Regions from separate parts of the Oceanobacillus sp. MO10714A genome, predicted to be linked through region 1. Evidence: riboswitches for the same ligand, from Rfam matches in the RefSeq annotation. Region 1 holds a riboswitch; each other region holds the start of a gene.
The links. Region 1 has a riboswitch for S-adenosylmethionine ahead of SPD53_RS08360 (5-methyltetrahydropteroyltriglutamate--homocysteine S-methyltransferase). Riboswitches for the same ligand answer to the same signal wherever they lie in the genome.
Positions count from the first base shown of each region.

Region 2: linked by a shared signal. The riboswitch ahead of SPD53_RS16005 (methionine ABC transporter ATP-binding protein) and the one ahead of SPD53_RS08360 (5-methyltetrahydropteroyltriglutamate--homocysteine S-methyltransferase) in region 1 are both predicted to bind S-adenosylmethionine.
Region 3: linked by a shared signal. The riboswitch ahead of metK (methionine adenosyltransferase) and the one ahead of SPD53_RS08360 (5-methyltetrahydropteroyltriglutamate--homocysteine S-methyltransferase) in region 1 are both predicted to bind S-adenosylmethionine.
Region 4: linked by a shared signal. The riboswitch ahead of SPD53_RS13895 (homocysteine S-methyltransferase family protein) and the one ahead of SPD53_RS08360 (5-methyltetrahydropteroyltriglutamate--homocysteine S-methyltransferase) in region 1 are both predicted to bind S-adenosylmethionine.

Region 1 covers NZ_JAXHDC010000010.1:37,477-44,827, reverse strand. Annotated here, with positions in the region: gene SPD53_RS08370 (PLP-dependent cysteine synthase family protein) at 1-622, opposite strand, end outside; gene SPD53_RS08365 (class I SAM-dependent DNA methyltransferase) at 657-1,313, opposite strand; gene SPD53_RS08360 (5-methyltetrahydropteroyltriglutamate--homocysteine S-methyltransferase) at 1,727-2,824, opposite strand; SAM riboswitch class I at 3,002-3,105, opposite strand; gene SPD53_RS08355 (MDR family MFS transporter) at 3,168-4,631, opposite strand; gene SPD53_RS08350 (hypothetical protein) at 5,085-5,357, opposite strand; gene panC (pantoate--beta-alanine ligase) at 5,627-6,475, opposite strand; gene panB (3-methyl-2-oxobutanoate hydroxymethyltransferase) at 6,503-7,330, opposite strand; gene SPD53_RS08335 (Rossmann-like and DUF2520 domain-containing protein) at 7,327-7,351, opposite strand, start outside.
Region 2 covers NZ_JAXHDC010000043.1:9,994-17,344, reverse strand. Annotated here, with positions in the region: gene SPD53_RS16030 (hypothetical protein) at 1-592, opposite strand, end outside; gene SPD53_RS16025 (DUF421 domain-containing protein) at 828-1,511, shown strand; gene SPD53_RS16020 (hypothetical protein) at 1,559-1,699, opposite strand; gene SPD53_RS16015 (MetQ/NlpA family ABC transporter substrate-binding protein) at 1,927-2,802, opposite strand; gene SPD53_RS16010 (methionine ABC transporter permease) at 2,820-3,476, opposite strand; gene SPD53_RS16005 (methionine ABC transporter ATP-binding protein) at 3,469-4,497, opposite strand; SAM riboswitch class I at 4,585-4,686, opposite strand; gene SPD53_RS16000 (thioredoxin family protein) at 4,739-5,059, opposite strand; gene SPD53_RS15995 (toprim domain-containing protein) at 5,072-5,428, opposite strand; gene gcvH (glycine cleavage system protein GcvH) at 5,548-5,931, opposite strand; gene SPD53_RS15985 (arsenate reductase family protein) at 6,025-6,381, opposite strand; gene SPD53_RS15980 (acyl-CoA dehydrogenase family protein) at 6,517-7,351, opposite strand, start outside.
Region 3 covers NZ_JAXHDC010000031.1:31,601-38,951, forward strand. Annotated here, with positions in the region: gene SPD53_RS14060 (ABC transporter permease) at 1-503, opposite strand, end outside; gene SPD53_RS14065 (ABC transporter ATP-binding protein) at 500-1,291, opposite strand; gene SPD53_RS14070 (ABC transporter substrate-binding protein) at 1,303-2,286, opposite strand; gene pckA (phosphoenolpyruvate carboxykinase (ATP)) at 2,971-4,551, opposite strand; SAM riboswitch class I at 4,890-4,995, shown strand; gene metK (methionine adenosyltransferase) at 5,117-6,322, shown strand; gene SPD53_RS14085 (gamma carbonic anhydrase) at 6,705-7,229, opposite strand; gene SPD53_RS14090 (tetraprenyl-beta-curcumene synthase family protein) at 7,331-7,351, shown strand, end outside.
Region 4 covers NZ_JAXHDC010000030.1:31,550-38,900, reverse strand. Annotated here, with positions in the region: gene SPD53_RS13905 (ABC transporter ATP-binding protein) at 1-328, shown strand, start outside; gene SPD53_RS13900 (PASTA domain-containing protein) at 321-1,826, shown strand; gene SPD53_RS13895 (homocysteine S-methyltransferase family protein) at 2,063-3,112, opposite strand; SAM riboswitch class I at 3,200-3,301, opposite strand; gene SPD53_RS13885 (GNAT family N-acetyltransferase) at 3,798-4,295, shown strand; gene SPD53_RS13880 (GntR family transcriptional regulator) at 4,426-4,803, shown strand; gene SPD53_RS13875 (ABC transporter ATP-binding protein) at 4,793-5,653, shown strand; gene SPD53_RS13870 (hypothetical protein) at 5,650-6,351, shown strand; gene ileS (isoleucine--tRNA ligase) at 6,784-7,351, shown strand, end outside.

The sequences.
Region 1 (7,351 bases):
TGGATCCTTGAGGTTCCACAATTACTGTCTTTACTTGTGGCTGCTTTTCTTTTAGATAACGTGCCACGCCAGTAAACGTCCCACCCGAACCGGCACCAGCAATAAAAATATCAACTCTTCCATCTAAGTCAGCTATAATTTCCGGCCCAAGTGTATCATAATAGGTGTTTGGATTATCTTTATTATAAAATTGATTAGGAATATAGGCGCCCGGACGAACGCTTGCAAGTTGTTGCGCCTTTTCTATTGCATAGGCCATCCCAAACTCTGTCGGTGTATTGATTACTTCAGCGCCTAATGCCCGCATAAGGGCCTGTTTCTCCTGACTAAATTTTTCAGGAGTAACGAAAATAGCATGTAATTGATAATGGATTGCAGCAAGTGCCAAGCCAATCCCCGTATTACCCGCGGTCGGCTCAATCACGGTGTCTCCCTTTTGTAATTCCCCTTTTTCGATAGCTTTTTGAATGAGATAAAATCCGAGCCGATCCTTGATGCTCCCACCAATATTCTGGAACTCCAATTTCGCAAACAGCCTTACATCTTTTGGTAAATCATATGCAGTGATTTCAAACATTGGCGTGTTCCCAACCAACTGGCTGAGGTTTTGTATGATATTCATTCTTTCCACCACCTGCCTCATATGGACATTTTTCTTATGCGAGCTTTGCTTCTCTATTCAATTGCGCTTCCATAATCCATACATAATCATTGATTTGTTCAAAACTTGTTGTAAACCCATACTGATGAAGTATCTGTTCCATCTTAGGGATGGTCGTGTAATATTCCGTATTCAAATCCTCTGCTAATCGATGATAACCCTTCTTTTTCGCCTGTAGATAGGCTTCATTTTTCTTTTTATCATTCTCAAAGATCGTATCACCGAAGATAATTTTCCCTTGCGTGTCTAATATATTTGTGTAGAGTTTAATCGCTTGCTCCTTTTCCTTATCCGTCAAGTGATGAAATGCATAGCTACTCACAATTGCGTCTACCTTTTTATTTTGTCTGGGAAAGGATAGAAAATTGCCTTTCATAATTTTCGTGTTAGGAAGTTTTTGTTGGGCAATTTTCCGCATATTGTCTGAAGGCTCAATCCCAACCACTTCTAACCCTTTTTCCATAAGCTTTTTTGTTAAATTACCTGTTCCTACGCCAAACTCAATGACAAAACCATGCACACGATCACTAATCTTCTGAAGAATTATTTCATAATTTCTGAATACTTCCCGATATTCCATATCAGCCCCCTGAACCGTATCATCGTAACTCGCTGCCCACTCGTCAAATAAACGATTAAACTGCTCTCCCAATCCAACCACACCATTCATATAAATTTACTTGGTATTATGATATTAACAAAGTATAATAATTGTTACAACTCTTACGATTAAAATCCAAACGTAATGTCCACCAATAAAAAAAGCAAACTTCCAGCAGCTACATACTGCTCGAAATTTGCTTTTTTGACCTTTTTCATTCACTATTAAATAATTCTTAAAGTGAAACTTCATTCAGTGGGAGATTCCTTACCTCCCCACTGAATGTTAGTTGAACAGAATCAGGTATTTACGGACTGTATATCCCCCACCTTCACATTTTAGTTTTCCCTCTTGTTTAGAGTGGGGGGTATTACAGACCGTTAATGTGTATAAAACACGAGAGTCTTCTGCTTGTTAAATAACAGGTGTACCGTCCAAATGCTTAAGATTATCTCATTTTGGTATCACCAAATTTCTTTTGATAACTCAACGATAAAGCGTAATTTCTCCCATTGCTGTTCTTCCGTTAACTTATTTCCGTGATGGGTTGATGAAAATCCGCATTGTGGGCTTAAGCAAATTTGCTCCTTGGGAATGTATTGTGTCGCTTCTTTTATTCGATCTTTAAGCTTTTCCTTATCTTCCAGTTCACCTGACTTCGAAGTAACTAATCCAAGGACCACTTGTGGCCCACCCTTAGGAATATGGGCTAAAGCTTTGAAATCCCCAGAACGTTCGTCATCATATTCCAGGAAAAATCCATCCACTTTTTCCTTCGCGAGTAAGGTTGGTGCAATCAAATCATAACTACCACTGAACATGTATGCAGACTGGTAATTTCCACGGCATAAGTGCGTTGTGACAGTTAAATCCGCTGGTTTACCATCCAACACTCCATTGATTACGCGGAGGGCCAAGTCGATGTATTGCTCTCTCGAGTAGCCATCTTCAGGGAATTCCTTCTCAGGAGAAGAGAGTCCTGCAATGTATACGTCATCCAATTGCAAGTAACGGACACCTGCATCGTAAAACGCTTGAATCGCATCACGATATGCTTGAATAACATCTTTCGCATAAATTTCAATATCGGAGTAAACTGTCTCGTCCATCATGCCAGGGTGGAATAGCTGATTCGGACTTGGAATCGTTTGTTTTGCGACTGCACGACCATCAACAATTTTATTAAAGACCTTAAAGTCCTCAATAAATGGATGGTTCGGATTGAATGACACTTTTCCGTTGTTGCGAATTGTGTACTTTTCTGTTTCTATCCCTTTAAATCGATAACCATGCTCTGGAACATAGCCCTCTATGCCATTTAAATGCTCAAGGAAATCAGTGTGCCAGAATCTACGGCGGAATTCTCCATCCGTTACAACCTCTAAGCCAACTTCAATCTGCTTATCAACAATTCGGGTAATCTCTTCTGTTTCAATCGCATATAATTCATCCGCTGACTTCTTTTCGGCCTGAAAATCTGCTCTTGCTTGCTTAATGCTTTCGGGTCTTAATAAACTTCCAACATGATCTGCTCGAAATGGCGCTTTCGTAAGTGTCGTCATTGTATTTCCCCTTTTCATTATATATTTTGATTAGAAGACTCTGTCTTCACCAAGCTTTTACGGCGAATGCTCTAGTTGCATTTATGCGGGAAGAAAGGATTTCTACTTTCATATCTGCAAAAATAAGAAAATCCCCTTCTTGAAAATAAGAAGAGGATTCTAGTATCGTGTCTACTCTTCTTATCTTCAAGCATATGACGCTACTGGAATTAGCACAATACATATTCATGTCTGTTGCTGAAGCTTCACAGGGCCAGTCCCTCCACTTCTCTTGATAAGAAAATTTGCTTTATTAAGTTATTAGCTATACTCTACATAGCTTTTAGATAATTGTCAACCTTTTTTAAACATTTTCTTCAACCGGCCGAGCGCGGTAGACAACGAAGGATAGAATTACTGCGATGATCGTAATGATAAAGATAATAAAGTAGACATGCTCCACTGCAACAACCATCGCTTGCGTTATTGATTGTTGAGACGCAGGATCCGCAACACCTGCGAGATAACTGGCCTGTTTCGAATTTAAAATACTGATAAATACCGAAACTCCAATTGCCCCGCTCAACGGCTGCAGCGTGGACATCACAGCCGTACCGTGCGGATATAATCGCTTCGGCAGCTGATTCAGCCCATTTGTTTCAGCTGGCATCATCGTTGCAGATACGCTAAGCATAATGAGCATAAATCCAACGATTATTACCCAAGGCGGCGTATCAGCTGTCATTCGGCTGAACATAAACATCGTCCCGGCAAGCACAATTGTCGCAGGTATCATCATCACCCGAGGACCAACTTTATCGAATAAAGCGCCCATAAATGGGCTCATAATCCCGTTTAAAATACTTCCCGGGAGCAGCAGCATTCCAGCCATTGCTGGTGCAAGAGCCATTGGTCCCTGCATGAACACCGGTAAGATAAGTTCTGAGGCAAACATCGTCATCACAATAATAATGAACATGATTACTGCATGCGTGAACATCGGCAATTTGAACACGCGCAAGTCCATCAACGGTTCTTCCAGCTTAAATTGTCTGATGGCAAAGAGAATGATTCCAATCACCCCAATGATAATTGCAGTTAAAACATCACGTGTTAAAAACCCTGCCTCACTCTCTCCAACCGAGCTGAATCCGTATATTGTTGCACCAAAACCTACCGTTGAAAAGACAATGGAGAGCCAATCGATCTTCGGTTTCGTCACTTCCGATACATTCACCAAATATTTCAAGGCAAAAAGAATCGAAAATACAGCAAATGGGAGGACAGAGATAAATAAAAATCTCCAACCCAAGTAATCAACGATAACTCCTGAAAGTGTTGGTCCGATTGCAGGTGCAAACATAATAACTAACCCAACAATTCCCATGATTTTCCCTCTTTTATGTGGAGGATACACAAGTAAAAAGACGTTGAATATAATCGGCATCAACATTCCAGTACCGACTGCCTGAATCAACCGGCCAGTAAGCAATACGGAAAATGTCGGCGCGATTGCCGCTATCGTTGTACCAATTGTAAAGACCGTCATCGTCCCAATGAAAAGCTGCCTTGTCGTAAACCATTGCATAAATAATGGAGATACTGGTATAACAATCCCCATCATTAACATAAATCCTGTTGCAACCCACTGGACAGTTGGTAGCGTAATATCGAACTCTGCCATTAATGTCGTGAGCGCAATATTCAACAGTGTCTCATTCAATATCGCGAAAAACGCTCCGATGATCAACGCTGCCATAAGCGGCAATGTTTTGACATTCGGATCTTCTGATAGAAATTCATAATTTTTTTCTTTTGATTTGCTCATTATTTTTACCTCTAATTTTATTTTAAAATATAGTATATCTATGCATTTCACTCACTTTTTACCATCAAAAAAATAATAAAGTTTGCAAAAAACTTCCTCCTTCAATTGTTTGTTCAAAATAAAAAATCACAAGCAGCTGCCTGTGGTCAAAAGTAGGGGTACTCCTTAAAAACATTGGGGGGTCTCATTCACTAAAACTAAAAAGGAAAGACAGAACAGAGCCGCCTTTCCACCACCTGAATTGAATTATCCGTAGAGTTCATTGTATGGTATATAACTTTTTTCATAATTTGACATTATGATTATGATAAAGGACAGACGTATCCCAATCACTCTGCAACGCAAATCAGAGGCTTTGACCATATTCAATTATCGGTTCAAAGTTAGGATGTTGTCTCATTTTCTCAATAATACTCCCTCTTATTAAAAATCTTCTTCATTATAAGCGGTCATTCAGAATGTGTCAAGATACATTTCCTGCACTTTTTCAAGGTCACCCGCAAGTAGGCTTATTTCTTCCCGATTCAATCGGATAGGCAATTGGTCATATAGCGTAATGACATGGCCTTCTGCATCATCTTGATGTTTTTTCAGATAATGATAAAGACTTTTTAACTGTTTTTCATTTATCGTTGTTTGTGTCGTGAAGTGTTTTACTTTTTGTATAGAAAACTCATTCGCATTGCCGTCAAATTCTCCAGATATAATCTCTCCTGACAGTAACATATCATCACCTCAGAGTCCTTTAGTTAAGCTATTATTAATACTAGCTTAACCAAAGGATTTGATTGTTATTAACTCAACACACCTGGAAATAAAAAAGTAAATTCGTAATTACTTTTATTCAGCGTACGTGCAGCTTTCTCCTTGGGGTTCGCAGTCCCGTTACTCTCGATTTACGTATTAATTAACTGTTGAGCTGGTTAAAAAAGGGCATAACGATTAATCATCTATACGTTATGTCCTTTCTTTTATTGTACATTTTCAATTTAAGTCTATAACTTACGAACACTAAAATTATCAATCAGTCTTGTTTTTCCAATATGCACCGCTATAGCAACTAAAACTCCCGGTCTAATAGTTGAAATTGGCTGCAGCGTCTCCCCATCAACTACCTTCACATATTCAATTTTAGCCTTTGGTTCTGTTTTGAGATGCGTTTCCATTGCAGCAATCAATTTCTCTGCATTTGTTTCCCCTTCTTTTACCAAGCTTTCGCCAAGGGAAATAGTATCACTTACAATCAATGCTGCCCCTCTATCTTCAGGAGAAAGATATGTATTACGAGAACTCTTCGCCAAACCATCTTCTTCACGAACAGTCGGACAATCAATGACCTCAACATTCATACATAAATCCTTTACCATTTGTTTGATGATGGCCAATTGTTGTGCATCCTTCTCTCCGAAATAAGCACGGTCTGGCTGTGTAATATTAAATAACTTGTTGACAACCGTACATACCCCGCGAAAATGACCTTCACGGTTTAATCCACAGAGTTCTTCGGTTAGTACAGACATATCAACATACGTAAAAAAATCTTGCGGATACATCTCTTCTGGTGTTGGGTGGAAAATAAGGTCCACTCCTAGATTTTCACAAATCTTACTATCTCTCTCCAAGTCATGGGGATAACTATCAAAATCCTCATTTGGCCCAAATTGCATTGGATTTACGAAAATACTAACTACAACCTTTTCATTTGCTTCTCTTGCAGCAGTAATAAGACTTCCATGTCCCTCGTGCAAAAATCCCATCGTCGGTACAAAGCCAATTGTATGCCCTTCTTCTTTCCACTTTTTCACAACAGCTTTAACATCCTTAATGGTTGATACAATCTGCATTATACTTAACTCCTTTAATTTTCTTCCTTAATATAATTTATCAATGACCTCATCGGAAACAGTATAGGTATGCTCTTTAGCAGGAAACGATCCTTCTTTGACTTCGGTTATATAATCCCGGAATGCTTGTTGCATGATTTCCCCTACTTGTGCAAACTGTTTGACAAACTTTGGCGTGAAATCCGAAAAGATTGCCAGCATATCTTGATATACAAGCACTTGTCCGTCGCACCCCGGGCCCGCGCCTATTCCGATTGTTGGAATATTTATTTCCTTGGTGACGATTTCTGCTAGTTTTGCAGGCACGCCTTCTAACACGATCATAAATGCTCCCGCCGCCTCTACTGCTTTAGCATCCGCGATTAACTGTCTAGCAGCAGCCTCGGTTTTCCCTTGCACCTTAAACCCGCCAAATTCATTAACAGATTGCGGGGTTAGACCGATATGCCCGCAAACTGGAATGGATGCTTCTACAATGGCTTTAATCTGTGGGCAAACCTTTGTACCGCCTTCCAATTTTACACCATGCGCCCTGCCTTCTTTTATTAATCTGCCTGCATTTAATACAGCATCCTGAACGGAAATTTGATAAGACATGAATGGTAAATCTGCTAAAACAAAAGCCTTGCTTGCTCCTCTAGCAACAGCCCTTGTATGGTGAATCATATCATCTATTGTAACAGGCAGTGTATTTTCATATCCAAGCATAACTTGTCCAAGCGAATCCCCAACCAATAACATATTAATTTCAGCTTGATCCATCAACTTTGCCATCGAATAGTCGTAGCACGTAAGCATCGTAATTTTATCGCCTGCATTTTTTTGTTGCTGGAATGACGTCACTGTATTTTTCATTCTTTGATAACCCCTTTGATT
Region 2 (7,351 bases), on a different contig from region 1:
CTGTCAGTTCTGCCGGAACATCATATTTAATCAGTTCATCGATTATTTCAATAACTACCGAACCAAAGCGTTCTTTAAAAGCATTTTCTTCCATCTCTATAAAATTATTTTCTTCTTTTTGATAGGATTTAATTAGTTGACGAGTAGCTTCCCCAAGCCAGTTGGTAACCCGCTCGGACGAGACCCCCTCCTCCATATGCTCTTTTCTTGCCATTCGTTCTTCCACTTCTTTGACTATCCGTTTTAGATTATCGGAAAAAATACGATACACAATAATTTCTTCGACATATTTATCTCTGAACCGTTCATCTTCATCCAAAAAGCAAAAGAAATCATGGAGATAATCTTTTACATTCGGAAACTTTTTTGTCCCGAGATTATTCCGGTACGCTTTGATAATGACTTCCCAAGGAACTTCCATAAAGGACCCAGCCCCATATATCATGATTCCAATTGAATGTTCTTTCGATAATGAAAATAATTTATTGGCCGTATTATATACTTTTTGTACACCTTCTCTACCGCTTGTTATTGCACTGTCTGCAGCCATTGCGATTCCTTGTTTATTCAGTACTGCCACTTCAGCCGTCATTTTCGAATGCTCCTTTATTGGTTATTTGTAAATCCCTGATTCTATTCAACTAACATTCAGTGGGGAGGTAAGAAACGGTAAGGATCCCCACTGAATGAAGTTTCACTTTATATGTATTCCTTACCCGTGTCACCCAAGTGGAAAACGGAAGCAGCGATATATTCAACTTAGTAGATTAGTTCGTTCAATAAAGGGTATTACAATTAAAAAAATAAAGCAGAGGTGAATAACAAGTATGGCGACATCGATGACAATAAAAATAATCTGTGGTTTACTCGCATTACTGATTGTAGTCCGTTTGTTAGGAAAGAAAGAACTATCTCAAATTACTCCATTTGATTTTGTATATATCCTTGTACTCGGAGGCTTGCTCGAAGAATCGGTTTATGATGACAAAGTCACTGTTTGGCAAGTATTGGCAGCCATTGCCTTATGGTCCCTTCTCATTTACAGTATTGAAAAGATCGTTCAGAAATTCGATATAACAAGGCAAGCAGTAAAAGGAGAACCTACCGTCATTATCCATGATGGTGAACTCGATATAAAAGCTTTGAAAAAGAATAAGCTTGAATCGGAACAGTTGCGTACAATGCTAAGGCAACAAGGCATTTTCTCAATTAATGAAGTGAAATATGGAATACTCGAGCCAAGCGGACAGCTGAGTGTGTTAGAGTATGAACGATCCGTACCAGTCACAGCAGAAATGCTTTCCATCCAACCAAAAGAAGCAGCCCTTAGCTATCTAGTGATTGATGAAGGGAAAATAGTAGGAACAATACTAGAAAAAATCGGAAAAAGTGAAACATGGCTAAAGTCAGAACTTGCGAAGTTAGGCTATACCGAAATCAGTAAAATCTATTACGCGGAATGGTCTAAAAATGACGGCTTTACAATTCGCGGTATGATGAATGAGGTATGAGCTAAAAAGAGCAGAAGACAGACCAAGTAGGCCCGTCTTCTGTTCTTTTAGTATCCAAGCTGATTGTCAATTTCAGCGATGATTTGTTTTGATTCCTGATATTCCCGTTCGCGTTTCCGCTCTACTTTCATTCGGTTTGCTAAATTCGATTCGTATTCGGCAATGCTCATTTTATGATATTCGTTCATTGCCTTCTCCATTTCTTGCGTATAATACTCATTATTAACCGAATTAATAATAAACCACTCCTTTGTTTTCTACATTAAAAGGTTAACACAATAACGCTACCCTGCTCAAAGGAGAAATAAACGTATAGGGTGGAGTATTTAACTGGAAATGAACGATGCTGTAATATAAAGAAAGGAAGCATAAACATTTAAGCTTATGCTTCCTTTTACTACCGATTTCACAAATTTTAATTGCTTCCGCCAACCGGAACAACTGCCCCATCATAATTTTCTAAGATGAAGTTTTGGATTTCTTCCGATTGTAAAACATCAACTAATGTTTGGAACGCAGGATTGTCTTTGTCCTTACTGCGGACGGCGATGACGTTTACATACTCTGAATTCTCGTCTTCAATGAATAACGCATCTTCTAGCGGATTCAGGCCTGCATCGATGGCATAGTTTGTGTTGATTGCAACTAATGCATCCGGCTCCGACTCGTACATTTCTGGTAATAACAATGGATCCACATCTGGTGAGAATGTTAGATTCAATGGATTGTCTACAATATCATCAATTGTTGCCGTAGATTTCTCTGCACTCTCATCCAATGTAATCAAGTCTTGTTGCTCAAATAATGAAAGAATACGTCCATGGTCAGGAATGGAACGGCTGATGATAATCTCTTGACCATCCTCAATCTCATCAAGTGATGTGATATTCTTCGAGTAAACACCCATCGGTTCAATATGGATTCCATCAATATAATCTAAATCATACCCTGTGTCATCAATTGTTTGATCGAGGAACGGAATATGCTGGAAGAAGTTCGCATCGAGCGTACCCGATTCCAAGTCCTCATTCGGTAATACATAATCTTGATACATCTCGATTGTTATATTGATTCCTTCCTCTTCAAGCAACGGCTTAGCTTCTTCTAAAATTTCGGCATGGGGTGTACTTGATGCGCCAATAACGATATCAACCGGTTCTGTGGCTTCTTCTCCAGCGGTGTTATCTGCATCATCTGCACCATTTGCGGTATCTTCTTTTTCTCCACTTGTACCACATGCAGCCAGCAACAGAATGAATGATAGTAGAATTAATCCTAGAAACTTTCTCATCTTTATTCCTCTCCTTTTTATCTTTTATCTATTTTATTGGTAATGAAATCTCCAATAAATTGAATAATAAATACAATGATCAAAATTATTATCGTACAAATAAACACAAGATCAAAGTTCCGGCGCTGGAAACCATAGAAATAAGCATAATCTCCAAGACCGCCTGCCCCAATTATTCCTGCCATCGCGGTATAGCCGATAAGTGCAATAGCTGTAACGGTCAGCCCTGATACGAGAGCTGGTAAGGATTCAGGTATCAATACTTTAAATATAATCGTACTCGTCTTCGCACCGATTGATTTTGCAGCTTCAATGACACCTTTATCAACTTCCCGGAACGCAATCTCCACAAGCCGAGCGTAAAATGGCGCGCTGCCGATAATTAGCGCTGGTAGCGCAGCACTTGGTCCTCGAATCGTCCCAATAAGGAAATTTGTAAATGGAAATAATAACAGAATCAATATTATAAACGGAATCGAACGGAATACGTTGACAACAGATGCGGTTATTGCATTAATGACTTTATTTTCCCAAATACCGCCTCTTGCTGTAAGAAATAGTAATAATCCAAGAAGTATTCCGATGACCAAGGTGCCTAATAGCGAAATAATTGTCATATAAAAAGTTTCATTAGTCGCTGTTAACAGCTCGTCCATATTCACATTTTCAAACATTTAGGATGACCTCCAATTCCACGGAGGTTTTCGTTTGAACATAGAGAATAGCACGGTCAATTTCCGCATCCTCACCAGTAATTTGAACAAACAATGTTCCGTAACTTCCGGTCTTCGTATTCGTAATCTTGCCTTGGATAATATTGATATCGATGGCAAACTGTTTCGCAAGCTGACTGATTAAAGCTTTGTTTGCTGATTCTCCGATAAATTGCAGTTTGATGAGCTTTCCTTCTGGATTATCTTGCAGCATACTTGGGATCGCATCCTCTTCCTCTGCATTTCCCATCACCTGGCTAACAAATTTCTTTGTTATTTGTTGTTTCGGATGAAGGAAAACATCGAGGACATCTCCCATTTCCACTACTTTTCCCTCTTCCATAACAGCAACCCGGTGGCAAATTTTCCGGATGACCTGCATTTCGTGGGTAATCAGAATAATTGTGAGTCCCATCTTTTCATTGATGTCAACGAGTAGATCCAAAATAGATGTTGTCGTTTCCGGGTCAAGAGCAGATGTCGCTTCATCACAAAGTAATAGTTTCGGTTTGTTCGCCAGTGATCTAGCAATACCGACACGCTGTTTTTGTCCACCACTTAATTCAGATGGATAAGCATCTTCCCGACCAGTTAAACCGACCAAGTCGATCAATTCTTGAACCCGCTGTTTACGCTCCGTTTTGCTCACTCCAGCAATTTCAAGCGGGAATGCAATGTTCTCTGCCACAGTCCGCGACCATAGTAAATTAAAATGTTGAAACACCATTCCAATATCTTGGCGTGCAATGCGGAGATCATTTTTCTTCAAACGTGTTATGTCTTTATCACCTATTGTTACTGATCCACCTGATGGCTCCTCCAACCGATTGAGCAAGCGGATGAAGGTACTTTTACCAGCACCACTATAACCAATAACGCCAAATATTTCTCCTTCTTTTATATCCAGATCCAAATCATCAACTGCAATGATTTGCCTTTCTTTTGTAACGTATTGCTTCCTTAAACCTTTAATGGAAATCAACGTACTATCTCCTTCCAAATAAATCAAAAAAGCGTCTTTCTATTCGAGAACAGAAAGACGCTTTTACCTATAGTTGCATTTCTTGTTCTCTTATCTATCAAGATATTAGCAGGAATTGGCACCTTTCAAACGACTTTGAAGGTTGCCGCGGTTTCACAGGGCCAGTCCCTCCACCGCTCTCGATAAGAGCATACCTATTCAATTAACATAAAGAAATCATAGCATGAGTTGAGTTATGCTGTCAATAGCTTTCCCCAGCGAAGAGCTCAGGCTTATATTCGAAAAGATAACGATAAATATTACCGGTAGAATAGAAAGTATACACTTTCTCCTTTACTTCATTATTCTCCTTAATTAATAAACAAGGCACGTTCTCTATTTTATGTTCGTGTAAGAAAGCTTCTTCAAAATTGGCATTCATTTCATAAAATATTTCTTCGCCATGAATGTCTTCAATTTTTTCAAGTATCGTCCTAGCGATATGGCATGTGCCACAAAATGGCGAATAAATATATAATAAGTAAGAATCTTTCTTTAGCTGTTTTGATATTACTTTCTGCATAGACTCACCTGACTAATATAAAAATGTTGGTCGTACTGAAAAATGTTTTGCAACGAGTAAGGAGGCAAGGATTTTATAAGGGGTAGTTGCGACTTCACGGTAATCCCTGCTAATATAAATATGGTCGGCATGAGGGAGTTCCCGTGCCAGTTGTTTTCGTAGTTTCAAGCCATTTTTATCTTCATCGACAAAGATGTAGACATCATTTTCATCTAAGTTATATGTTTCTAACAGCTCATCAAACCAATGGACGCTTAGTGAGCCGTTTGTACAAATAATCGTGACTTCTTCGCTTAGAATTTCTTCTATCTTACGTTTATCTGTCAACCCCTCCACAATAATAACTTTTTCGGTTTCGTGCGCTATCATACCCTGCCACTCCTTATCCGATCAAATCATCCACCTATTATAGCATATGAAAGAAAGGAGGCTGACTATACTGTTTTATTGTATAGTTAGTCCCCCTCCTTTTTTGTCTTGCTTTAGTATTATTCTTCTATGATTGCTTTGTATTCTTCAGCTGTCAGTAAATTATCCCATTCGCTTGCGTCCTCTAGTTCTACAACGATCATCCAAGCCTGTTCATATGGAGATTCGTTGACAAGTTCTGGGCTGTCTTCCAATTCTTCATTGATTTCAACTATTGTCCCTTTGACTGGTGCATATAGCTCGGAAACTGTTTTTACCGATTCTACACTGCCAAATGAATCGTCCGCTTCGACTGTGTCGCCCTCTTCCGGAAGTTCGACAAACACGATATCTCCAAGTTCATCTTGAGCGAAATCAGTAATTCCGATGCGCACTTTATTGTCGCTCTCTTTCTTAATCCACTCGTGCTCTTTCGTATAACGTAAGTCCTCTGGTAAATTCATCGGTTATCATCCTTTCCGTTTCTTCTACTCCAACTATACAATGGATAGATTAGAAAATCTACTGTACATCACATTTTCTCTTTACCTTCTGTACTAATTCCAAGTTGATTCGTATTCGTCTTCTTTAAAACCAACAGTGATTTTGTCTCCCATCGCTGCTATCGGCCGTTTTATCAACATGCCGTCAGAAGCTAGGTATTCTGCCATTTCTTCAACTGAAGCATCTTTAATCTTCTCTTTCATATTCAATTCGCGATATTTTTTACCGCTCGTATTAAAGAACTTCTTCGGTTCTAGACCACTTTTTTCAATTAATTGTAAAATCTTATCCTTAGATGGTGTATCCTCAACGATATGGACTGCCTCAAAGTCGATATCGTTCGCTTCCAACCACTTCTTCGCATTTCTGCACGTGCCGCATTTTGGATACCAGTAAAAAGTCATACTCATTTTAAAAACCAGCTCCTTTATGTAATTACCACTATTTTAACATAGAAGGTTTGTTGACACATGTATTTGCTACAGAGCTCGTATGGTTTAAAAAAAATCGTCCGGAGCATATTCTATACTCCGGACGAACTGAAATTATACGATATATTTTTCACTTTCGATGAGTGATTTGGCGATTTCCCGTTTCTTCGCAATAACATTCGTCGGTTCATGACGGGTCAATTTACGTAAGGAAGAGAGCATCATCCGTAGAGTATCTCCATCTTCCACCGCAATTAAGATCTCTTTTGCCGCTGCCTCAATCCGATTGAATGCTTCCTGTACATATACTTGTGTATAAAGCAGTTTCAGCTCATTCTTCTCCTCTCCCGTCTGATGAATCGCTTTTTCAGTACGGAGGAGGGCTGATTCCATATTAAAGACATCTCCAACCATATTGGCCAAGTGGACGAGAATTTCTTGCTCATTCTCAAGTTTCTGCATGTATTTCTGTGCCGCCAAACCTGCACCTAAGAGAACAATTTTCTTTGCATTACGCACTAAATGCTTTTCCTGATCAAGTGGTTCTGTGCCAACTTCTTCAGGCATCATCATCATAAGCTCTTCCTGAAGTCCTTGGGCTTTCTGTAATAATGGCAGTTCCCCTTTCATTGCCTTTTTCAGCAATGTTCCCGGAACGAGCAGTCGGTTGATTTCATTCGTACCTTCAAATATCCGGTTGATCCTGGAATCCCGGTAGATTCTTTCTACTTCATATTCCTCCATGAACCCATACCCACCATGCAGCTGAACCGCTTCGTCAGCGGTGCGGTCAAGTAATTCTGTCGCCATATATTTCGTAATCGAGCATTCGATTTGGTACTCAGCAATTGCCCGGGCAATTTCCCGACCGTCCTCAAGTTCTTCATCAGACAAAGCACCCATCCGCTGCTCGAACAATCCAACTGTACGATAAACCGCACTCTCATTT
Region 3 (7,351 bases), on a different contig from region 1:
TAATTCCGGTCCACTTCCAAAAAAGCCCGGTAAACAACTAAAGTAGTAACAATTACTGAGATAATAAATCCCATCGCAATAATCGATAGATATCCTGGGCCGAGTGCGACGATAAGGATCGGTCCAAGCGCAACTTTTGGCATCGCATTGAAAATGACTAAATATGGATCCATAATATTTGCGAACCGGTTTGAATACCATAGGGAAGTTGCGATTAACACACCACCGATTGTACCGATGAGAAAGCCGAGTAATGTCTCAAATAATGTAACCGAAACATGGACGAACAGGCTTCCGTTTGCAATTCGTGTGAAGATCAGGTCGAAAATTTTTGAGGGAGAGCTAAATAATAATGGATCAATAATGTAAAGGCGACTACTAATTTCCCAACAGAGGAAAAAAAGAACAGCAATACTTATTTGCCAAGTTAGAACAATTTTCCTCTCTTTTTTAATCCCTTTTTGATACGCTCTATATAATTGTTCATCTTTTAGCTTCTTCATGTCGCTTCACCAGATTTTTGTTGCACTTCTTCTTTCTCTAACTCTTGCCAAATCGTATCGAACAGTGGTTGAAAAGCTTTGTGCTTCCGGGCGATAATTGGGGATTCTTCACGTAATTCCATTGGTACCTCATAAACTTTTACAATTTTACCGGGATTCGCCTCCATAATAATGATCCGGTCACTCATCGCAATCGCTTCTCCAATATCATGGGTTACGAGAATGGTTGTTTTCTTATATTGATTAAGAATTGTTGCAACAAGGTCTTCCAGTTTCAATTTTGTCTGAAAATCGAGAGAAGAAAATGGTTCATCCAGGAGGAAAATTTCCGGGTTATTCATAAGCGTCCGAACAAGGGCGGCACGCTGTCTCATTCCACCAGACAATTCGGTCGGATATTGGTGCTTTGCATTCGATAAACCGACTTCCTGAAGCAAAACATTAGCCCGATTTATTGCTTCTTCGTCTTGGCGTTTCTGGATCTTTGGCCCAAGTAAAACATTATCTTGGACCGTTTTCCAAGGGAATAAATAATCTTGCTGCAGCATATAACCAATTTCTTCCTTACATTGTTCAATTGGCTCGCCTTTAATGAAAATACTTCCCGAAGTGTGCTCAAGTAACCGTGCGATTATGGAGAGAATCGTTGACTTACCGCAGCCGCTTGGCCCTAGGACCGATACGAATTCACCTCGTTCCATCGTAAAGCTAATGTCTTCGAGTGCTTTCGTATAGCCTGTTTTTGAAAAATAATGATGGCTGACCCCGGCAAGCTTTAAAATCGCCATAAATATCCCTCCTATTCATTCATCACTTCTTCGGCAATGTTCGTGTTAACCAAGTCTTCATGGGGGGCATCAATGGGGAGTTCACCAGCTTCATCCATGATCGCTTTCAAATTCTCCCATTCTTCTTCATCTAAATAAGGATCTGTTGCGAAAGAGTCTTGATTTTTATATCGTTCAATAGAAGAAGCTAGTATATCTAGATCGGTATCTTCAAAGTAGGGGGCAATCACTTCCGCAATCGTCTCAGAGCTATTTTCCTCCACCCATTGCTGAGCCTTGTAAATGGCTCGTGTAAACTTTTTCACCGTTTCTTCATTCTTTTTCAAATAGCTTTCTTGTGTCATAAAAACGGTATAAGGAACTTTTCCGGATTCTTCGCCAAAGGATGCGATAATATGTCCTTGCCCTTCTTGTTCAAAAACACTTGCAGTCGGCTCGAATAATTGCACGAATTCATAATTCCCTGACTGAAAAGCGCTAGGGATATTTGCAAAATCAACGCTTTGGTCTAAGAGAAGGTCATTATGCGGATCAATGTTATGTTTTTTCAGCACGAATTCTCCAACCATTTGTGGCATACCTCCAACACGCTGGCCAAGAAATTCTTTCCCTTTCATATCTTCCCAGGTGAAATCCGGATAAGCTTCTTTTGCCACGAGAAATGTACCGTCTGTTTGCGTGAGCTGAGCGAAGTTTACTGCATAATCACGGGAATCTTGAGCATAGACGTAGATTGATGTTTCAGACCCTACTAGGGCAATATCTGCCCCTCCGGATAGGAGTGCAGTCATTGTTGTATCCCCGCCCCAAGTCGTTTGAAGTTCAACATCCAAGCCTTCTTCTTCAAAAAAACCTTGTTCCAGTGCTACATATTGTGGGGCATAAAATAGGGAGCGCGTAACTTCAGCGAGATTAATCTTCACTGTTTCTGATTGACAGGCAGTAATAAATAACAGGAAGCCGAGCAAAAGTAAACCTTTCGTTATTTTTCTCATAGTGTCCGCCCCTTTCGTATCATAGTGGATAGTCAACTACAGTTTATGCCTGGGCGGTGGAATTGTGCAGAAGACAGGGGGGAATGAGAAAAACAAAGACGAAAGTACCATTACAGTAAGTTTGCGGACGCCTAGGGTTGCGATTACTCGTTTTACCGAAGTGCGTTTGTAATAACACATCCAATAGTCGCAGCAACGCACAAGAGCTATTTACGGACTGTTTACCCCCTTCACATATTGGGTTTCCCTCTTGTTTAGAGGTGGGGGTATTACAGACCGTTAATACGTGATAAAGTGAAACTCATTAAGTGGGGTATCCTTCCCTCCCCACTGAATGTTAGTTGAACAGAATCAGCTATTTACGGACTGTTTACCCCCTTCACATATTGGGTTTCCCTCTTGTTTAGAGGTGGGGGTATTACAGACCGTTAATACGTGATAAAGTGAAACTCATTAAGTGGGGTATCCTTCCCTCCCCACTGAATGTTAGTTGAACAGAATCAGGTATTTACGGACTGTTTACCCCCTTTCACATATTGGGTTTCCCTCTTGTTTAGGGGTGGGGGTATTACAGACCGTTAATACGTGATAAAAAAACTTCCGATTTTAATAAAAAATCGGAAGTCCCAGCGAAGTCGCTGTTAATAAAATTTATAATTATCCTTTTGGGATGAGGATACATTGTTACCCTTTATACACGGGACCTGCTGCTTTAGTAGCATCACTCACGTTCTCAAACTTCGCAAAGTTCTCGTGGAATTTCTTAGCGAGTGCTTTCGCTTCCTGTTCGTAGGCCGCTTTATCTTCCCATGTATTCTTCGGGATGAGTACTTCATCAGGCACACCTGCTACGTGAACAGGAACCTGCAAGCCGAATATATCATCGGTTATTGTTTCGATATGATTCAATTCACCTTCTAGCGCGGCATGGATCATCGCGCGTGTATAGGATAATTTCATTCGGTTTCCAACACCGTAAGACCCACCAGTCCAACCCGTGTTTACGAGGAATACATTAGAATTATACTGATCGATTTTTTGTCCAAGCATATCCGCATACTTCGCTGGTGCGAGCGGTAAGAATGGGGATCCAAAGCAAGCAGAGAAGGTCGCTTCCGGCTCCGTCACGCCGCGCTCTGTCCCAGCAAGCTTACTAGTATAGCCGCTTAGAAAATGGTACATAGCCTGTTCTTTCGTAAGCTTGCTGATCGGTGGCAATGTTCCAGACGCGTCGGCCGTTAAGAAAATAATCGTATTCGGATGACCAGCAACACTTGGAGTGACGATGTTATCGATATTATCTACCGGATAAGCTGCCCGGGTATTTTCCGTCAAGCTCGTATCGTCATAATTTGGTTCACTTGTCACATCATCAATCGTAACGTTCTCAAGTACAGAACCAAAGCGGATCGCGTTGAAAATTTGTGGCTCTTTCTCTGCAGAAAGATTAACACATTTAGCATAACAGCCGCCTTCAATATTAAATACACCATTCGGACTCCAGCCATGTTCATCATCACCAATCAACCGGCGGTATGGATCAGCAGAAAGAGTCGTTTTTCCGGTTCCGGATAGGCCGAAAAATAATGCCACGTCACCCTCTTGACCAACGTTCGCTGAGCAGTGCATCGATAGAACATCCTGCTGTGGCAGCAGATAGTTCATTACAGAGAAAATCGACTTTTTAATTTCCCCTGCATATTCCGTTCCCCCGATTAATACGACACGCTTCTTGAAGGAAATGATGATGAATGTCTCTGAATTCGTCCCATCTTCTGCAGGGTCTGCTTTAAAATGCGGTGCTGAAATAACCGTAAATTCTGCTTGATGTGTTTTAAGTTCTTCTTCTGTAGGTGTTATAAATAGTTGACGGGCAAAAAGATTATGCCAGGCAAATTCGTTAATTACTTGGATCGGTAAACGATATTTTTCATCCGCTCCAGCAAAGCCTTGGAACTGATAAACTTCGTCCTTTTCCATTAAGTAATTTACTACCTTTTCGTGTAACTTATCAAAGGAAGCTTCATCGATCGGTTGATTCACTGGACCCCATTCAACCGTATCTTCCGTAATCTCGTCTTTAACAATAAATTTGTCTTTCGGTGAACGACCTGTATATTTACCTGTAGTTGCAGTTACTGCTCCTGTTGAAGTTAGAACGCCTTCATTTCGATCTAACACGCGTTCCACCAGACGAGCTACTGAATAGTTTCGATTCAAATTCTCGTGTTCTAATAGTTGGTTTGTCAATGATTTCTCCACCATTTTCATTCTTATTCTCCTGCCTTTTAAAAGGTTTTGTTGAAGGAAGACTGCAAACTTCCTCCTTATCGCTTATCTTAAATCTGACATTAGTATAACACATTAAATGGAATAGTCCATACTAATTGAAAAATTTTTTGAGAACTGTCGGTAACCTATTTTAGTTCGTTATCATTTTTGTTGGAAAACGATTTCAATATGTTGTTCTATATTTGATTGTAACAAAGAACAGACAGTATGAAAATAAAACTGGTAAAAAATAATGAAATATGATACGCTATTTTTCAGTAATCGATTATTAAGTAACGAATCCCTTTTAAATAAGGTTATAATAATTTCAATTCTTATTCAGAGCTGGTGGAGGGACAGACCCGGTGAAGCCCAGCAACCTCACGATTTGTGAAAGGTGCTAATCTGTTGCAAGGAATTTTCCTTGAACAATAAGAGTGAAAGGCTAATTAATCCTTTCCTCATACTTGCGGGAAAGGATTTTTATTTTCATGCTTTGAATAATGGAACGAATGGAGATTGGGTTCCGTTACATATTACAAAGGAGAGAACAAGCCAAATGGCTGCAAATGCAAATCGTCGTTTATTTACTTCAGAATCAGTAACAGAGGGACATCCTGATAAAATGTCGGATCAAATATCTGATGCGATACTGGATGATATTTTAAAAGAAGATCCAGATGCACGTGTGGCATGCGAGACAGTCGTTACAACGGGAATGGTGCTCGTAGCAGGTGAAATCACAACTACAACTTATGTAGATATACCGCAAATTGTCCGCCAGACGGTGAAAGACATTGGTTATACCCGAGCAAAGTATGGCTTTGATTATGAAACTTGTGCCGTCATGACTGCAATTGATGAGCAATCACCTGATATTGCCGGTGGGGTCGATAAGGCACTTGAAGCAAGAGAAGGGAAGATGGAAGAAGAAATAGAAGCAATCGGAGCAGGTGACCAAGGATTAGTGTTCGGTTATGCGACGAAAGAGACGGAAGAATATATGCCACTTCCAATTAGTCTTTCCCATAAGCTTGCAAGACGTCTTTCCGATGTAAGAAAAAACCGGGTATTGGATTATTTACGTCCAGATGGGAAGACACAAGTTACCGTCGAATATGATGAAAAGAATCAACCAGTTCGTGTGGATACAATCGTTGTTTCTACTCAGCATCATGAAGACATTCCGAATGAACAGATTATTTCTGACATTCGAGAGTATGTTATAAAACCGGTTATACCAGAAGCGCTTTTAGATGAAGATACAAAATACTTCATCAATCCATCTGGCCGCTTCGTGCTTGGCGGTCCGCAAGGTGATGTCGGCTTAACGGGCCGGAAGATCATCGTGGATACGTACGGAGGCTACGCACGTCACGGCGGAGGTGCTTTCAGTGGGAAGGATCCGACAAAGGTGGACCGTTCCGGAGCTTATGCAGCTCGATATGTAGCGAAAAACATCGTGGCGGCAGGGCTTGCTGCAAAATGTGAAGTACAGCTTGCTTATGCGATCGGTGTTGCAGAGCCTGTATCCATCACAATCGACACATTTGGAACGAGCGAGTATCAGGAAGAAGTATTAGTGGGAGCGGTGCGTAAGCTATTTGACCTTCGACCTGCAGGGCTGATCGAGATGCTTGATTTACGGAAGCCGATTTATAAAAATACAGCGGCTTATGGACATTTCGGCAGAACCGACATTATTTTCCCGTGGGAAAAACTTGATAAAGTTGAAGAACTGCAAAAGATAGTTTGTGAAAAGTAAAAAGCGCGAAGGTGGAAACGTCATTATGGTATAGTTTCGCGGCTGCCGGGGACATGAGGTTACTCGTCCCACCGAAGACCGATTGTACTAGCGTATCCAGTAGTCAAAGTAGCGTAGTAATCGTGCCTCACAGGATAGTTCGGTGTTGCTCATACGTTTTAATAGTTTTATCACGCATTAACGGTCTGTAATATCCCTGCCTTAAATAGGAGGGAAGTCCGACATGTGAAGGTGGGGAATAAACAGTCCGTAAATCCCTGATTCTGTTCAACTAACATTCAGTGGGGAGGGAATTCCCCACTGAATGAAGTTTCACTTTATATGAAGTGCAATAAGAGCTATTCCGTTGAGTCGGGATAGCTCTTATTGTATAAAGGAAAATTTATTTTTTCCCCAAATCTGTATGTATTTTATAATATTGACCTTTCTCCACGTAGGATTTTCTTACCCGTTCCATTTCTTGGTAATCAGCCTCTGTGAGGTCTCTTGCGTATTTTGCAGGGTTGCCCATATATAAGGTGTTTGGTGCAATTTTCTTCCCCGGAGGCACGAGGCTTCCTGCTGCTACAAATGCATTTTCTCCGATTTCCGCCCCGTCCAGGATGATTGCTCCCATACCAATAAGGGCGTTCTTTCTAATAATGGCTGAATGTAGGGTGACTTGATGGCCGACCGTTACGTCATCTTCAATAATAAGTGGATTATCAGGGCTTTGGTGTAGAACGGTTAAGTCTTGGATGCTAACTCGTTTACCAATTCTTGTTGGTGCAATATCTCCGCGGATTACAACGTGGAACCAAATGCTCGAATCCTCATCGATTGTGACATCTCCATTTATAACAGCGTTTTTTGCTAGGAAAACTGAATCATGAATTTTTGGATAAACCCCCTGATAATGATCAATCATATGAACACTCCTATTCCCTTGTATTTTTTAAGCTCAATGTTGATAATAATGATAGTATAACAAATCTATGTAAAAATGATGAAATGATGGAGGCGCAAGGAATGCAAGTACCGAATACAGCA
Region 4 (7,351 bases), on a different contig from region 1:
AGATGTAAAAACAGTTGCATATAATTTACTAGATTATATCGGGATTGTACAAAGTAAAGCCGATCGTCCGGTTAACAAGCTTTCCGGGGGAGAGCAGCAACGTGTGGCGATTGCCCGCGCGCTGGCGACGAACGTAGAGTTGATTCTTGCCGATGAACCGACGGGGAACTTGGATGAAGAGATGGAGCAGGAAATCATTGATATCTTTAAGAAAATGGCACACGAACATGATAAATGTGTCGTTGTCGTAACGCACTCCAATGAAATTGCAGTGCAATCGGATCAGGCTTACTTGCTAAGGAAAGGTGTACTATCTTCTTATGAGTGATTTTTTATCAAAATTTAATAAAGATAAGTATCAAGATATGCTGAATGAGCAAGAGGAAGATAAAGATAAACAAGTAAAAGAGGAGCAAGATAGGCAAACAGAGAATCAAGAAGAAACAGAGTTGCCGGAAAAACGAGAAAACCAGGAAAACCAAGCGCCTGCTTCGGAAATAGAAGATAACAAATCTGAACTTGAGACCGATCCTCCGCGGGCGCCTTCCCCTACACGGAACAGCCGACAGCGGGATGCCGAAGAAGAAGTGGAAATTGATCTGGACTACCGAAGAAAAAAGAGACGTCGGATGTGGCTGATTATTTCAGGATCCGTTTTAGCTTGTGGTTTGATTTTCTTCATCTATTATCTGCTTGTCCATGTGAAGGTTGAAGACTTTGTAGGAGAGTCTGTATCCGTGGCCCGGGAATGGGCAGGTGAGAATGATGTCGAAATTGAATTAAACCAGGAGTATAATATGGAATATGATGCCAATCAGGTTTTTGAGCAAAGTGTAGCTGCTGGGGATAAAATACGGAAAGGGAAGACTCTAGAGTTAACGAGCAGCTTGGGACCAGATCCAGAAGAGGTTATACCGCTCCCAGACTTTTCGGAAATGAGCCAGGAGGAAGCACGGAATTGGATTGACGAAAATAAAGCGGAAAACCTGCAATTGGTTACAGAGTATAGTGATGACCTTGAAGAAGGGGAATATATTAAGACTACGATCCGGGATAGTGGGGTCGATGAGGCGGAATATCAACGTAAACACAGTGCAGCCGTCTATTATTCAAAAGGAAAGGAAGTTTTTGAAAAGAATATAACGGTACCTGACTTTACAGGAAAGCCCAAAGAAGAAGTGGAAAAGTGGGCAGAAACGAATGAAATTGACATGACTTATGAAGAAGCTGACTCTGACAGTATCGAGCCAGAACATATTATTAGTCAAAGTGAAGCTGCAGATGAAAAGGTAGCAAAACGAGATAAGATGAAAGTGAAGGTATCTGTAGGTAAAGCTACGGTCGTTCCAAACTTTTGGGGACTGACTGCGGAGGAAGCAGTTAGCAATTACCCGGATTTAGATGTGACGGTAAAAGAGAGATACAATACAGACATACCTTATGGAAGATTCATTTCCCAATCCGTTGAGGCGGAAACCAAATTAACGGACCAAGATGATAAGGGTGTTACTGTTACGTATTCATTAGGTAAGCCGTATTTAGCTGATTTCCGTGGTCAAATGGAAGGAGATCTGCCACGGTTATTCTTTGATGAATATCAATCAAAAGGCGCTGATATTAAGTATATAGTCAAGTATGTCTATTCTCCAGAAGTAAAGGGAACAGTGGTGAATATGAGTAAATTCAATGAATTCGTACCAATGACGTATACCGTTGAAATCAGTATTAGTAATAATGCCTCCGCACCACCTAATCCGCCAGACTTTTTTGATGATGAACCGGAGGCCCCTGTAGTCGATGAAGATATTGAAGTGGACGAAGAATAAATATAATCATCATGTTTAAAAGCACTACGAAATTTAAAATGAGGAGAGAGCTTACCCTACCCGAAAGAAATGTGCTGGCTGTAGCAAATACATTTCGGTATGGTAAGCTTTTTTATTTAAATCGATTGATTGTTAACTTGTTTCATTTCTTATTATCTTCTGTACAGTGATGTAGAGCATTTTTATGAATTTAACAGTGCTAAAGTTGGGTTACTCATTAAAAAACAGTCATCTTATTATGCCTTTGTACGATATTCCGTGTTGTGCTTTTTAAGTGTTTCATCATTACCAAATAAAAAGTGTTTCTCCATGTTCGGGGAGAATTTTGAATTTATTGTTTCAACTCCGACAGCTTCTGCAACTTCTCTTAGCATTGCAGGTGAAGCACCGCAACATAAGCCGATATAATTAATACCAATTTCTTTTGCCTCTTTTGCCCATTCCGCTAATTCGAAACGATTATGGTAAAGCGGATCAAGTGCAGTCGGGAAAGTTGTTTCCGTAGGCAATGTGCAATTGCATCCGGCATCAGGCAAATTAAAGAATGTCGGATTTTCTTCCGTTGTCCGATATGGAAGTGGTAGAGCGCCCACATAGCCATCTACATTTTTTCGGATGTCCACTAAGTATGAATGCATTGTATCAGGTCCGCGGAAGCAGTTCAGACCAACTACTAATGCCCCCTTTTCAGAAAGGATTTTACATGATTCATCTGCCGTATATCCATCTCTTAAAATGTTCTCCGCAAATAAGGCTAACGTAATCACTGCAGGTAAACCTTGTTTTTGAATTTCTTCCAAGGCGATTAATGCTTCTTCATGATAATAAAATGTTTCACCAACAATGTAGTCAACGCCCTCTTCCTTACACCATTTCACCATTTCTGCAAAAATACTTCTCACTTCTTCCTTGGAAGCTGGATTATTTGGATCAAAAATATTTGTATTCGAAATATTTCCCGCAACAAGTGCTTCCTCTGTCGGGTGTTCCTTGGCTACTTCTTTTGCCAACCGAATTGCACTCCGATTTAGCGGCTCTAATAAATCTTCTTTACCAATAATGCGAAGCTTCTCTCGATGACCATTATACGTAAACGCTAAGATCACATCAGATCCAGCATTCATAAAATCTCTATAGGTTTGTTTAAGTGCTTCTGGGTTTTCTAGTGCCACTTCCGGTACAAATGACCCTGCTTGTAAATAACCCCTTCGTTCCAATTCAAACAAATACCCTTCTCCAACAATAACTGTTCCTTCTTTTAACCTTTGTTCTAGAGTACGTTTCATTTCTTCTCCTCCTGTTTTATATGTAATAAAATAATAAAAACCCCTTCTTAATATAAGAAGAGGTTTAAATCGCATTACTAGTTTCTCTTCTTATCTTCAAGCTTAACGCTACTGGAATTGGCACAGTGCTTCAAAAAGTCTGTTGCCGAGGTATCAAAGGGCCAGTCCCTCCACCTCTCTAGATAAGAAAATTACATATTTAATTTTGATAATTTTTACTCTACATAGGTTTCGTATAAATGTCAAGAGAAAATTTAATAATTATTTTAAAATTTAGTTAATGCTATTCGTGTTTTAAACCGACAATATCCGGTTCTAATTTTTCGGGTATTCGTTTTCAATTGTTATTATAATAATCTTATGAAGGAGGGAATAAGCGATGCTGAAAAATATGAATTGTTTCTGAGTGGCTCCCTTCATCAGATTATGAATTGGTTGAGGCTCCTGAAATGAAATTTCATTTACGGGGGATTTATTTGTTTATAGCGAAATTTGGATTGCTGTACAAAAGAAAAATTAACATGTAACAAAAAATGCCTTTAGTATTGGACTGGGTTGATCGCAATCCAGTCCTCTAACTGTTTAAGATTAATTCCATTAATAACTAGGAATTTAGTTTTGAAATATATGGTAAGATTAATTGAGTTAGAATAATTAATAAATATAGAATTAAGGGGAGAAAGTGATGATTATTAGAAAAGCTAGTACAACTGATGCAAAAAAATTAGCTAATCTTATAAAGGAAGTCGAAAAAAATTCAAAATATATGCTCTGGGAATCTGGTGAAAGAGAAGTTCAGGCAGAGAGCCAAGTGGAAATGATCAAAAGCATACAAGCAAGTGAAAATTCTACGATATTTGTAGCAGAAAAGGAGCAGGATTTAGTGGGTTATCTTTTTGCAATAGGTGGAAAGGCACGAAGAAATAAGCATTCCGTTTATATCGTTGTCGGCATATTACAAGCCAAGAGAGGACAAGGAATTGGTACAAAACTATTTTATCGGTTGGATCGTTGGGCACGGGATAGGAATATTCGAAGGTTGGAATTAACTGTGGTTACGAAGAATGATACAGCTCTTTCATTATATAGAAAAGCAGGGTTTGAAATAGAAGGGACCAAAAGGCATTCCTTGCTTATAGGTGATGAGTTCATGGATGAATATTATATGGCAAAATTATTATAGACAAGCTCGATTCTGCATATGTGGGATCGAGCCTTTTTAAGCTTAATTTTAGAAAATGGGATTGACATTTATCTGAAGGTGTTATATGGTTAATTACATAAGTAATTAACCAACTAAGGAATGAACTTAAATGAAGAAAAAACTAGATGACAGCAAGCCAATTTTCATGCAGATAAAGGATTTAATTGAGGATTCGATTATGGATGAATCCTATCAGACGGGGACCAGGGTACCATCAACGAATGAATTTGCTGCCTTTTATCAAATTAATCCTGCAACCGCTGGAAAAGGGATTAATGAGTTGGTCGGAGAAGGAATATTGGTTAAAAAGAGAGGGGTGGGCATGTTTGTTACCGAAACAGCAAAAGAGATTGTTATGGAGAAAAGGAAACAGACTTTTTATGACAATTACATGCTACCACTCAAAGAGGAAGCAAAAAAGCTTCAGATTAAAGATGAAGAACTTATAGAAATGCTGCAAAGGAAGGATGAAGGATATGAAGATTGAAGTGAATAATTTGAGTAAGAAGTATGGAGAAAAGTATGCATTAAATCATGTATCTTTTGCACTCGAGAAAAATAAAATCTACGGTCTGCTTGGGAGAAACGGTGCCGGGAAAACGACATTCATGAATATTCTTAGTGGCCAAATTATGCCATCGAGTGGAGAAATAAAAATTGCTGGTGAAAATCCATTCGATCAGCAAGAATTGACGGAATCGATTTGTCTGATTAAGGAATCCAATAACTTCCCCAAAGAACTGAAAATCAAAGATGTGTTAAAGATATTTTCTTACTTTTATCCGAATTGGGATTACTCCTTTGCAGAAGATTTATTAAAAGAATTTAATCTAACACCTCGATTAAAAGTAAAAGCATTATCCAAAGGGATGGAGTCTGCTTTAGGTATCACGGTTGGCTTAGCGAGCAGGGCTCCGATTACCGTTTTTGATGAACCATATATTGGAATGGACGCGCCGTCACGGAAACGATTTTATGAATTATTGTTAGAGGATTACGAGGATTATCCAAGAACAATCATCTTTTCCACCCATTTAATTGATGAGGTGAGTTTAATGTTTGAAGAGGTAATTATCTTGCAGGAAGGCTTGGTCGTTTTGCAGGAGGATTCAGAGGTGTTAAGACAACAAACGGTAGCCGTGTCTGGACCGACGGAAAAAGTAGATCAATTTTTACAAGGTAAAGATGTGATTGAACTCAAAAGTCTTGCAGGAAATTCAATGGCCTATGCCTTTGGTACTAGCGAAGAAGCGAAAGATTTCGGATTAGATGCAGAAGCGGTTCCGGTACAGGAATTAATGATTCATTTGACAGAAAAGAAAGGAGCGCACGCATGAATAATCAAGTGAAAGGACTTATTTATTATTATACACAAGACATGAAGTATCATGTGAAGATCTTTTGGACGATTCTAATTGCGATTACCGTTGCTACTAGTATTATGGCTTATTTCTTGATGGGCGTAGAAGGGAGCAGATTTTATTGGGCGTTCCCGTTTGCAACGTATACGAATGTCGCAATTATTGCTTTTCAAAGTGTTAAAAAGGACATTCCTTTTGGATTGAAAATGGGAGCGATTCGGAAAAACATTTTTCTGAGCTATGCCTATTTCTTCTTTTGCTATTCCCTATTAATGGCGATAGCGGCTAATACCTTGCAGACAATTTTAGAAGGGTTGCTTAACGTCTTCGGTGTTACAAACTATATTTTTGGACATCCGGCTATGCTGCTGACAGATACATGGTTGACAAGAACAGTTATTGATACATTCATTATGTTCTTTCTTATGGCCTTACTATTATTAGTCGGATTAATATTTTACCAATCTGGTTTACTAGGTGGAGGAATTACATTAGGAGCAATACTAGTCGTAATCTTGTATGGTCTTTTTGAGGGCTGGTTAATTGAAGCATTTGCGAATATTTTATCTGATGCATCCATGCTGACTTTTGCAACGATTTTCGTAATCGGTATTGGTTTATATCTTTTTAGTTATCTGTTTATACAGAGGGTGACTGTTGTGAGGAAGGTGTAAAGTAGAGCACAGAAACTTTAGTTTTTGGAACGCTCGAAAATTAAATGAAGGGGAACAATGAAATTATGGAGTATTTGTAAATTATAACTTGACATTTATACAATAATAAGATATTGTTTACAACAATTTAATATCCAATTTGATGACGAAAACGAGTAATTATGGAATCTTATCTACAGAGAGTTGACGAATTGCTGAGAGTCAATGGTAAGTCCGTAATGAAAATCCTTTCCGAGAAGCAAAGTTGAATGGAATTAAACTTTGACGGCATCCTACCGATAACCAGGACACGTATGATAGTACGTAGTGTATTTAGCAAGTAAAAAAACCACCACTGCGATGGTTTTTTATTTTGTTTAAAGGCGAGTTAAATAGGAGCTCGATTCTACGTAGGTGGAATCGGGCTTTTTTAATATTAAATGAGGTGATATTTTGAAGGAAACAAATGTCGAGAGGGAATTAAGAATACGTAAAAAATGGGAGCGGGAGAAAACTTTTCAACATTCAATCTCTAATCGCGAGGGGAAAGAGACGTATGTTTTTTATGAAGGGCCGCCGACAGCTAACGGATTACCCCATGCAGGTCACGCACTTGGCAGAACCATCAAAGATTTTGTAGCAAGATATAAGACGATGTCAGGATATCAAGTATTAAGAAAGGCGGGATGGGATACACATGGTTTACCTGTCGAGTTAGAAGTTGAAAAGCAGTTAAACATTCGTGGGAAGGATCAGATTGAAGCGTACGGGATTGAAAATTTTATCCAAAAGTGTAAAGAGAGTGTTTTCACTTATGAAAATGAGTGGAGAGAATTCACCGAAGAACTTGGGTATTGGGTAGATATGGATGCCCCTTATGTAACGTTGAACAATGAATATATTGAGTCTGTTTGGAATATCTTATCGATTATCCATCAGAAAGAATTGTTGTATAAAGGACACCGGGTTGTTCCGTATTGCCCAAACTGTGAGACTTCTCTAAGCTCACATGAAGTTGCAC